2 regions of the Arthrobacter sp. D1-17 genome follow, and region 1 is predicted to be linked to the other one. Evidence: riboswitches for the same ligand, from Rfam matches in the RefSeq annotation. Region 1 holds a riboswitch; the other holds the start of a gene.

Region 1 (4,207 bases):
TTCACCGACCCTGACCAACAACATGCAGGCTGTGCTCGCGGACCTGATCGAGCTGCACCTCCAGGGCAAGCAGGCACACTGGAATATCGTGGGGACCAACTTCCGGGACCTCCACCTGCAGTTGGACGAGATTGTGGACGCCGCGAGGACCTTCGCTGACGACACCGCGGAGCGGATGCGCGCACTCCATGCGCTGCCCGACGGCCGCAGCGAGACGGTGGCCAAGTCCACCAACCTTGCCCGCTTCCCGGACGGCCTTATCAGCACCCAGGACGCGGCCGAGCGGATTGTTGCCGCCTTGGAAGCCGCGGTCGGCACCATGCGCAAAGTCCATGACGAGGTGGATGAGGAAGACCCCACCACTGCTGACTTGCTCCACACCTTCATCGAGAAGCTGGAGCAGTTCGCCTGGATGCTGAGTGCTGAGAACATGAAGCCCACCGCCAGCGTCACGCAGCCTGACGGCAAGTAACTTCGCGTGCTGCGGCCCGGCCGCAAAGGCAAAACAGCCCCGGAACGAGCTCCGGGGCTGTTTTTGTGCCGGACACCTTTGTGCAGGCCCCTTTTGTGCAGGCCCTCTTTTGGGTCGGCACCGCCCGACGGCGGACAGGACGGCCGCTGCTGCCATCAGTACCAGCGCGATGGCAGCATGATGTGGACGCCCGAGTCGAAAGCCGTGCGGGCAGCCTCTGCGAGAGCCTCGGAAGCCGGGGCCGGCAGCATCCCGGCCAGTTCCACCGCGCCCGCGAGTGTTTCGCCTGCGCCGGCCAGCGCTTCGGCCGGCGCCGTCTCGGGGGAAGTGCCCACGACCGCAGGTGGCAGCGCCAGATGCTGCTGATACGAGGCCGTGAGGATGGATCCCAGCACGGCTGTCCCGAGCAGGGACCCACCTCATAGCCTGTTTCCGAAATCGCCGCGGCTGCCCCTGACCTGGCTGGCGGAACTGCCCCCAAGGATCAGGTCGTTGGAAATTGTCTCCGCCCCGCCCACGCCGACGGCCAGCAGGAGCAGTGCGCCCAGCAGTAGCCCCGGCCCTGATGAATGGTCGTCTAGGGCGACGAGCCTGTAGCCCGCAGCGCTGAGGAACAGGCCTCCGGCCACAACAAACCCGGGGCGCAGCTTTTTCACCAGCGGCACCACGAGCAGCCCGGCCATCACCATCGCGGCAAGGGCGGGAAGCATGGCCATTCCAGATGCCGAAGGGGACATGCCCTCCAGCAGCTGCAGCTGCAGGTGCTGCGCCAGGAACAGGATGAAGCCGTTGTAGGAGAACAGCGCCAGGACATTGGCCGTGATGGCCGTGCTGAAGTCGGGGTTGCTGAAAAGCGATAGGTCCAGGAGGGGCGACGCCAGGCGCTTCTGCCGCCGGACAAATGCCCAGCCCATGAATGCGCCAAAGGCGATGACGGCAACCGGCGCCCCCGAGGCCTGCGGTGGCAAGTTCCTTGATTCCGTAGAGGCCCGCGCGGGTGTTCCAAAGGAGGGCTGCTCTACCATTTCCCGAACAAGGAAGCGCTGATCGGCGTCCTTTTGGATCGCCTGGACGAGTACGCCGAAGCCGATGCGCAGGCCATGTCCACCGCGCCCGAAGGGGCGGCCGCCTACTTCATCAGGTCCTCCGTCTGGGCGGACACCCACTGGACCCTGCCATCGTCGCCTCCACGCGACTGGCGGAAGTGGCCCACGAGGAAACCCGGCGCCGGTTCGCCCGCATCCAGCAGCGGTGGCTGGACGAGATTGCCAAGGACGTGGGACCCGACCTCGCCTAGGCGGTCCTGTATATGGGTGACGGCGTGTACTTCAATGCAATGCTCTCCATCGGGCCCGCCGCGACCGCCGCAGAAACGGCTGCCGACGGCGAAAGCCTGCTCTCCGCGCTGGCGCGGCTCCGGGGCTGAAGAGCGCTTTCCCGCGGGGAACCCGATGATTGCGCGGCGTCGGCCGGCCGCGGGCCCGGACGCCGCTGCTGCAGTTTGCGGACGGGTTCGGGACGTAGGAGAATGGCCGGTGTGGCTGATGCCACGGCTAACTGAATACGCCTTTGATCTGCGGCGGGAGAGTCCTGCAAGTAGGTACAAGCAGGCGCCGTAGGAGCAAACCCTCCCCAGGAATCTCACAGGCCCATGTACCGCCGCGGCGAGGCAACTCTGGAAAGTAGCAGGCTGTCGGCCGTAAGGCCCGGGATCACCCGACAACTCAGGACACGCTGTGCTCACCGACGGTGCAAGCGGCGCCGCGCACGATGCGCGCCGCGGAAACTCTCAGGTCCAATACAGAGCGGGGAGGAACCCGAATCACTGTGGCGTACCCGCGCCGCCTTAGTTATGGAGTTCCTTTGACCGTACATTCAGCCTCCGCCACCTTCGTCGACCGGCACATCGGAGCCCGCCGCGAAGCCCATGTTGCCGCCATGCTCAAGGCTGTGGGCTTCGACACCGTTGATGCCCTGGTTGACACCGCCGTTCCCAAGGACATCCGGCAGGATGTTGCGCTGGAACTGTCTCCGGCGCTGAGCGAGGTTGAAGCGCTCGCCGAGCTCCGCAGGCTGGCCGCGAAGAACAAGACGGCTGTACAGATGATCGGCCAGGGCTACTACGACACCGTGACGCCTCCGGTGATCCGCCGCAACATCCTGGAATCCCCTGCGTGGTACACGGCCTACACCCCGTACCAGCCGGAAATTTCCCAGGGCCGCCTTGAGGCGCTGCTGAACTTCCAGACCATGGTCCAGGACCTCGTTGGCCTGCCAATCGCCAATGCCTCGCTGCTGGATGAAGCAACGGCGGTGGCCGAGGCGGTGCTGCTGATGCGCCGGGCCAACAAGAACAAGCAAGCCCGCGAGGGCAAGACCGTCCTGGACGCTGACTGCCTGCCGCAGACCATCGCCATCGTCAAGGGTCGCGCCGAGGCGCTGGGCTTCGAGGTCGAGGTCGCGGATTTGTCCTACGGACTGCCTGACGGTGACATCAACGGCGTCGTCCTGCAGCAGCCCGGAGTCTCCGGCCGGGTCTGGGACCAGTCCCCCGTGATTGCCGCCGCCAAGGAACGTGGTGCCCTGGTCACGGTCTCAGCTGACCTGCTGGCCCTGACCCTGATCACGCCTCCCGGCGAGCAGGGCGCGGATATCGCCGTCGGGTCCGCGCAGCGGCTGGGTGTGCCGCTGTTCTACGGCGGACCCCACGCCGCCTATATGGCAGTGCAAAAGGGCCTTGAGCGCTCCCTGCCCGGCCGCCTGGTGGGTGTCTCCAAAGACTCTGCCGGAGTGCCCGCGTACCGCCTCGCGCTGCAGACCCGGGAGCAGCACATCCGCCGTGAAAAGGCGACCTCCAACATCTGCACCGCGCAGGCGCTGTTGGCTATCGTCGCGTCGATGTACGCGGTCTACCACGGACCGGAGGGGCTGAAGGCGATCGCCGAGACCGCGCACAGCCACGCCAAGGTTCTCGCGGCATCGCTCAAGGCAGCCGGCTTGGAAGTCCTGCACAACAGTTTCTTCGACACCGTGACCGTTTCCGTTCCGGGCAAGGCGGCCGGCATCATCGCCGCAGCAGAAGAAAAGGGGATCAACCTCCGCGTGATCGACGCCGACACCGTCGGCATCTCCACGGATGAAACAACCACACCGGCCATCGTGGCGGACGTACTCGCCGCCTTCGGCGCCACGGCAGTGGGAGCCCCGGGCAGTTTCGCTCTTGACCCCGCCGTCGAACGCACCTCCGGTTACCTGGAGCATCCGGTGTTCAATACGCACCGGTCCGAGACGCAGCTGCTGCGTTATATCCGGCGGTTGTCGGACCGTGACCTGGCGCTGGACCGCACGATGATTCCGTTGGGGTCCTGCACGATGAAGCTGAATGCGACGGCCGAGATGGAGGCCATTTCCTGGCCGGAGTTCGCCTCGATCCACCCGTTCGCGCCGGATTCCCAAACGGCGGGCTGGCGTGAGCTGATCGCTGATCTGGAGGCGCAGCTGACCGAGATCACCGGCTATGACCAGGTCTCGATCCAGCCCAATGCCGGGTCCCAAGGTGAGCTGGCGGGTCTGCTGGCGATCCGCGGTTACCACCGGTCCCGTGGCGAGGGCCAGCGGAACATTTGCCTGATTCCGGCCTCGGCGCACGGCACGAACGCTGCCTCGGCGGTGCTGGCGGGCATGAAGGTCGTGGTGGTGGCCACCGCGGCGGACGGCACCATTGACCACGCGGAC
Region 2 (4,207 bases), 900 kb from region 1:
CCTCCGCTGCGAAGAATGCGGCACCGAGCACAACCTGGCCATCCGGGCAATAACGGCATTGGCAGCCGGTGACGGCGACTTGGTCACGGTCGCCTACACCTGCATGGACTGCCTGCACTTTCATGAACATACCGCGTACATGGGCGACGTCACGGCAGCTTTGCGGCAAGTGCTCTGGACCCCGGACGTACTCATTTTCGGTGAGGAGTACATCCACTGCGGCTGCCCCATGGAGATAACCGGCCACGAGCTCGAGGTGCTGCATTACTGGTTCAGCAACGGCCCTTTTCCCGGCCGGCTGCGCAGCGTCTTGCTCCCCGTTCAGATGCTGGACTGCACCTGCGGCTTCCGGCTGGAAATTCCGGAGTGAGATGGAAGTCCACTGGCACCGGTGCTTATCGTTGCCTCACAACGCGTGAACCGAAAGCCAAGGCCGGAAGGGAACCGTACTCATGGTGAAAATAGCAGTGGTCGTCGGCAGCACACGGCCCCAGCGCCGCAGCAAACAAGTTGCCGACTGGGTGCTTTCAAGGGCTTCTGCCCGGGGCGGTGCAGAGTTCGAAATGCTCGACCTCGCAGATTATGACCTTCCGCTGCTGGATGAACCAATGCCGCCTTCTATGGGGAATTACACGCAACCGCATACGAAAGTCTGGGCCGGGGCCGTCTCAAGGTTCGACGGTTTTATCTTCGTGACGGCCGAATATAACCACTCCGTTCCCGGTGCTTTGAAAAATGCTTTGGATTACCTCTACGCGGAATGGAACAACAAGGCTGCGGGGTTTGTCAGTTACGGCAGCGCCGGCGGGGTGCGTGCTGTCGAGAACCTCCGGCTGATCACTGCCGAACTACAAATGGCCGGAGTGCGCGCTCAGGTGGCGTTGCCCTTCACCACCGAATTCGAGAATTTCACCACCTTCACCCCGAGTGAAAGCGCCGAAGAAGCTTTGGAGCCGCTCCTGGAGCAGCTCATCTCCTGGTCGACGGCGCTCAAGACGACACGCCTCTGAGCTGGGAAACGGCGGCCGGATATGTCCCCACCATCGCTGTTCGAGGTTGTCGAAGCTGTAAAGGTCAATGCCTGCAGGAGGCGGACGCGCGGCGGAGAGCTTGGAGATAAGGGACTCGGAAGAGTAGCTCCCTGAGGTCAGGAGCCTGCGGGAGAGTGGGTTCAGTGTGGTCTTGGTCACGGGCAGGTGTCAAAGCGAGACCTGTGTGCAGGTGTCCTGGCCGGTTCGAATCGAATGCTTCAAGAGCCGTCTACGGCCTCGATTTGGCCTCCGAGAAAATCTCCGGTAAGTTGTGAGCCGAATCACCACATTTTTATAGCCTTTCGAGCCGTGGCGGGAGAGTCCTCCCAGTCATTCACCGGGCAGGCGCCGTAGGAGCAAATCCTCCCCAGGAATCTCTCAGGCCCATGTACCGCTGCGGCGAGGCAACTCTGGAAAGCAGTCAGGCGACGTCCTGGCTCACCGACGGTGCAAGCGGAAGACCATCTCCGCGGAATCTCTCAGGTCCAATACAGAGCGGGGAGGAACCCAACCGACGCCGCGCCCCTCAGGGCCGGCCAGACCTGGAGTTCCTCATGACGATTCAATCGCTTCCGTCAACTTTTGCCGACCGGCACATCGGTGCCCGGCGCCAGGCCGACGTTGACATCATGCTCAAGAGCATCGGTTACGACTCGGTCGATGGCCTCGTTGAAACGGCCGTCCCGGCCTCCATCCGCCAAGAGAACGCCCTGCAACTCACCGCCGCGCTCAGCGAAGTCGAGGTCCTCGCCGAGCTCCGCAGGCTGGCCGCGAAGAACAAGACCGCGGTTCAGATGATCGGTCAGGGCTACTACGACACCGTGACGCCTCCGGTGATCCGCCGCAACATCCTGGAGTCCCCTGCGTGGTACACGGCCTACACCCCGTACCAGCCGGAGATCTCCCAGGGCCGCCTTGAGGCGCTGCTGAACTTCCAGACCATGGTCCAGGACCTCGTTGGCCTGCCAATCGCCAATGCCTCGCTGCTGGATGAAGCAACGGCGGTGGCCGAGGCGGTGCTGCTGATGCGCCGGGCCAACAAGAACAAGCAAGCCCGCGAGGGCAAGACCGTCCTGGACGCTGACTGCCTGCCGCAGACCATCGCCATCGTCAAGGGTCGCGCCGAGGCGCTGGGCTTCGAGGTCGAGGTCGCGGATTTGTCCTACGGACTGCCTGACGGTGACATCAACGGCGTCGTCCTGCAGCAGCCCGGAGTCTCCGGCCGGGTCTGGGACCAGTCCCCCGTGATTGCCGCCGCCAAGGAACGTGGTGCCCTGGTCACGGTCTCAGCTGACCTGCTGGCCCTGACCCTGATCACGCCTCCCGGCGAGCAGGGCGCGGATATCGCCGTCGGGTCCGCGCAGCGGCTGGGTGTGCCGCTGTTCTTCGGCGGACCCCACGCCGCCTACATGGCCGTGCGCACCGGCATGGAGCGCACGCTCCCCGGCCGCATCGTCGGCGTCTCCAAGGACAACGCCGGTGCCACCGCTTACCGGCTGGCGCTGCAGACCCGGGAGCAGCACATCCGCCGTGAAAAGGCGACGTCCAACATCTGCACCGCGCAGGCGCTGCTGGCCATCGTGTCCTCCTTTTACGCCGTCTACCACGGCCCTGACGGCCTCAAGGCGATCGCTGAGACGGTCCACAACAACACGCGCGTCCTGGCCGCCGCCCTGAAAACGGCAGGCCGCGAACTGGTCAGCGAGTCCTTTTTCGATACCCTCACCGTGCGCGTCCCGGGCAAGGCCCGCAGGGTCATCACCGCCGCGGAAGCCCTCGGCATCAATCTGCGCTTCGTTGACGAGGACACCGTGGGCGTCTCCGTTGATGAGACCACGACGCCGGCAACCCTGTCCGCTGTTGCCGTCGCCTTCGGCGCCGGGCCCGTGCGTGACGCAGCAGGCTTTGACCTGCCCAAGTCCGTCCTGCGCACCTCCGGTTACCTGGAGCATCCGGTGTTCAATACGCACCGGTCCGAGACGCAGCTGCTGCGTTATATCCGGCGGTTGTCGGACCGTGACCTGGCGCTGGACCGCACGATGATTCCGTTGGGGTCCTGCACGATGAAGCTGAATGCGACGGCCGAGATGGAGGCCATTTCCTGGCCGGAGTTCGCCTCGATTCACCCGTTCGCGCCGGATTCCCAGACGGCGGGCTGGCGTGAGCTGATCGCTGATCTGGAGGCGCAGCTGACCGAGATCACCGGCTATGACCAGGTCTCGATCCAGCCCAATGCCGGGTCCCAGGGTGAGCTGGCGGGTCTGCTGGCGATCCGCGGTTACCACCGGTCCCGTGGCGAGGGACAGCGGAACATTTGCCTGATTCCGGCCTCGGCGCACGGCACGAACGCTGCCTCGGCGGTGCTGGCGGGCATGAAGGTCGTGGTGGTGGCCACCGCGGCGGACGGCACCATTGACCACGCGGACCTGTACGCGAAGATCGAGGCGCACAAGGACGCGCTGTCGTGCATCATGATCACCTACCCCTCCACCCACGGGGTGTACGACGGGGACGTCCGTGAGGTCTGCGACGCGGTGCACGCCGCGGGCGGGCAGGTCTACGTTGACGGCGCGAACCTTAACGCCCTGGTGGGGCTGGCCCAGCCGGGCAAGTTCGGCGGGGACGTGTCGCACCTGAACCTGCACAAGACCTTCTGCATCCCGCACGGCGGTGGCGGGCCCGGCGTCGGCCCGGTCGCGGCCAAGGCGCACCTGGCACCGTTCATGCCCGGCAACGCGGCGTCCTGGAGTGAGGGTGATGACGTGCCGATCTCGGCCTCGCGCTTCGGCTCCGCCGGGGTGCTGCCGATCTCCTGGGCGTACGTGAAGCTGATGGGCGGGGACGGGCTGACCGAGGCCACGAAGTCGGCGCTGCTCGCGGCGAACTACGTCGCTGCGCGCCTGGATGAGCACTTCCCGGTGCTGTACACCGGTGAGGGCGGCCTGGTGGCGCACGAGTGCATCCTGGACCTGCGCGAACTCACGGCCCGGACCGGTGTCACGGCCGAGGACGTGGCCAAGCGCCTGATCGACTACGGCTTCCACGCCCCCACCCTGGCGTTCCCGGTGGCCGGGACCCTGATGGTGGAGCCGACCGAGTCCGAGGACCTGGCCGAGATCGACCGGTTCATCGAGGCCATGGTTTCCATCCGCCGCGAGATCGACCAGGTCGCCAAC

The links. Region 1 has a riboswitch for glycine ahead of gcvP (aminomethyl-transferring glycine dehydrogenase). Riboswitches for the same ligand answer to the same signal wherever they lie in the genome.
Region 2: linked by a shared signal. The riboswitch ahead of gcvP (aminomethyl-transferring glycine dehydrogenase) and the one ahead of gcvP (aminomethyl-transferring glycine dehydrogenase) in region 1 are both predicted to bind glycine.

What each region holds. Positions count from the first base shown of each region.
Region 1 covers NZ_CP096382.1:3,442,939-3,447,145, reverse strand. Annotated here, with positions in the region: gene M1E01_RS15895 (Dps family protein) at 1-472, shown strand, start outside; partial or broken gene M1E01_RS15890 (MFS transporter) at 599-1,459, opposite strand; partial or broken gene M1E01_RS15885 (TetR/AcrR family transcriptional regulator) at 1,468-1,898, shown strand; glycine riboswitch at 2,043-2,141, shown strand; glycine riboswitch at 2,142-2,286, shown strand; gene gcvP (aminomethyl-transferring glycine dehydrogenase) at 2,336-4,207, shown strand, end outside.
Region 2 covers NZ_CP096382.1:189,505-193,711, reverse strand. Annotated here, with positions in the region: gene M1E01_RS00905 (hypothetical protein) at 1-370, shown strand, start outside; gene M1E01_RS00900 (NADPH-dependent FMN reductase) at 468-1,010, shown strand; glycine riboswitch at 1,335-1,435, shown strand; glycine riboswitch at 1,436-1,535, shown strand; gene gcvP (aminomethyl-transferring glycine dehydrogenase) at 1,586-4,207, shown strand, end outside.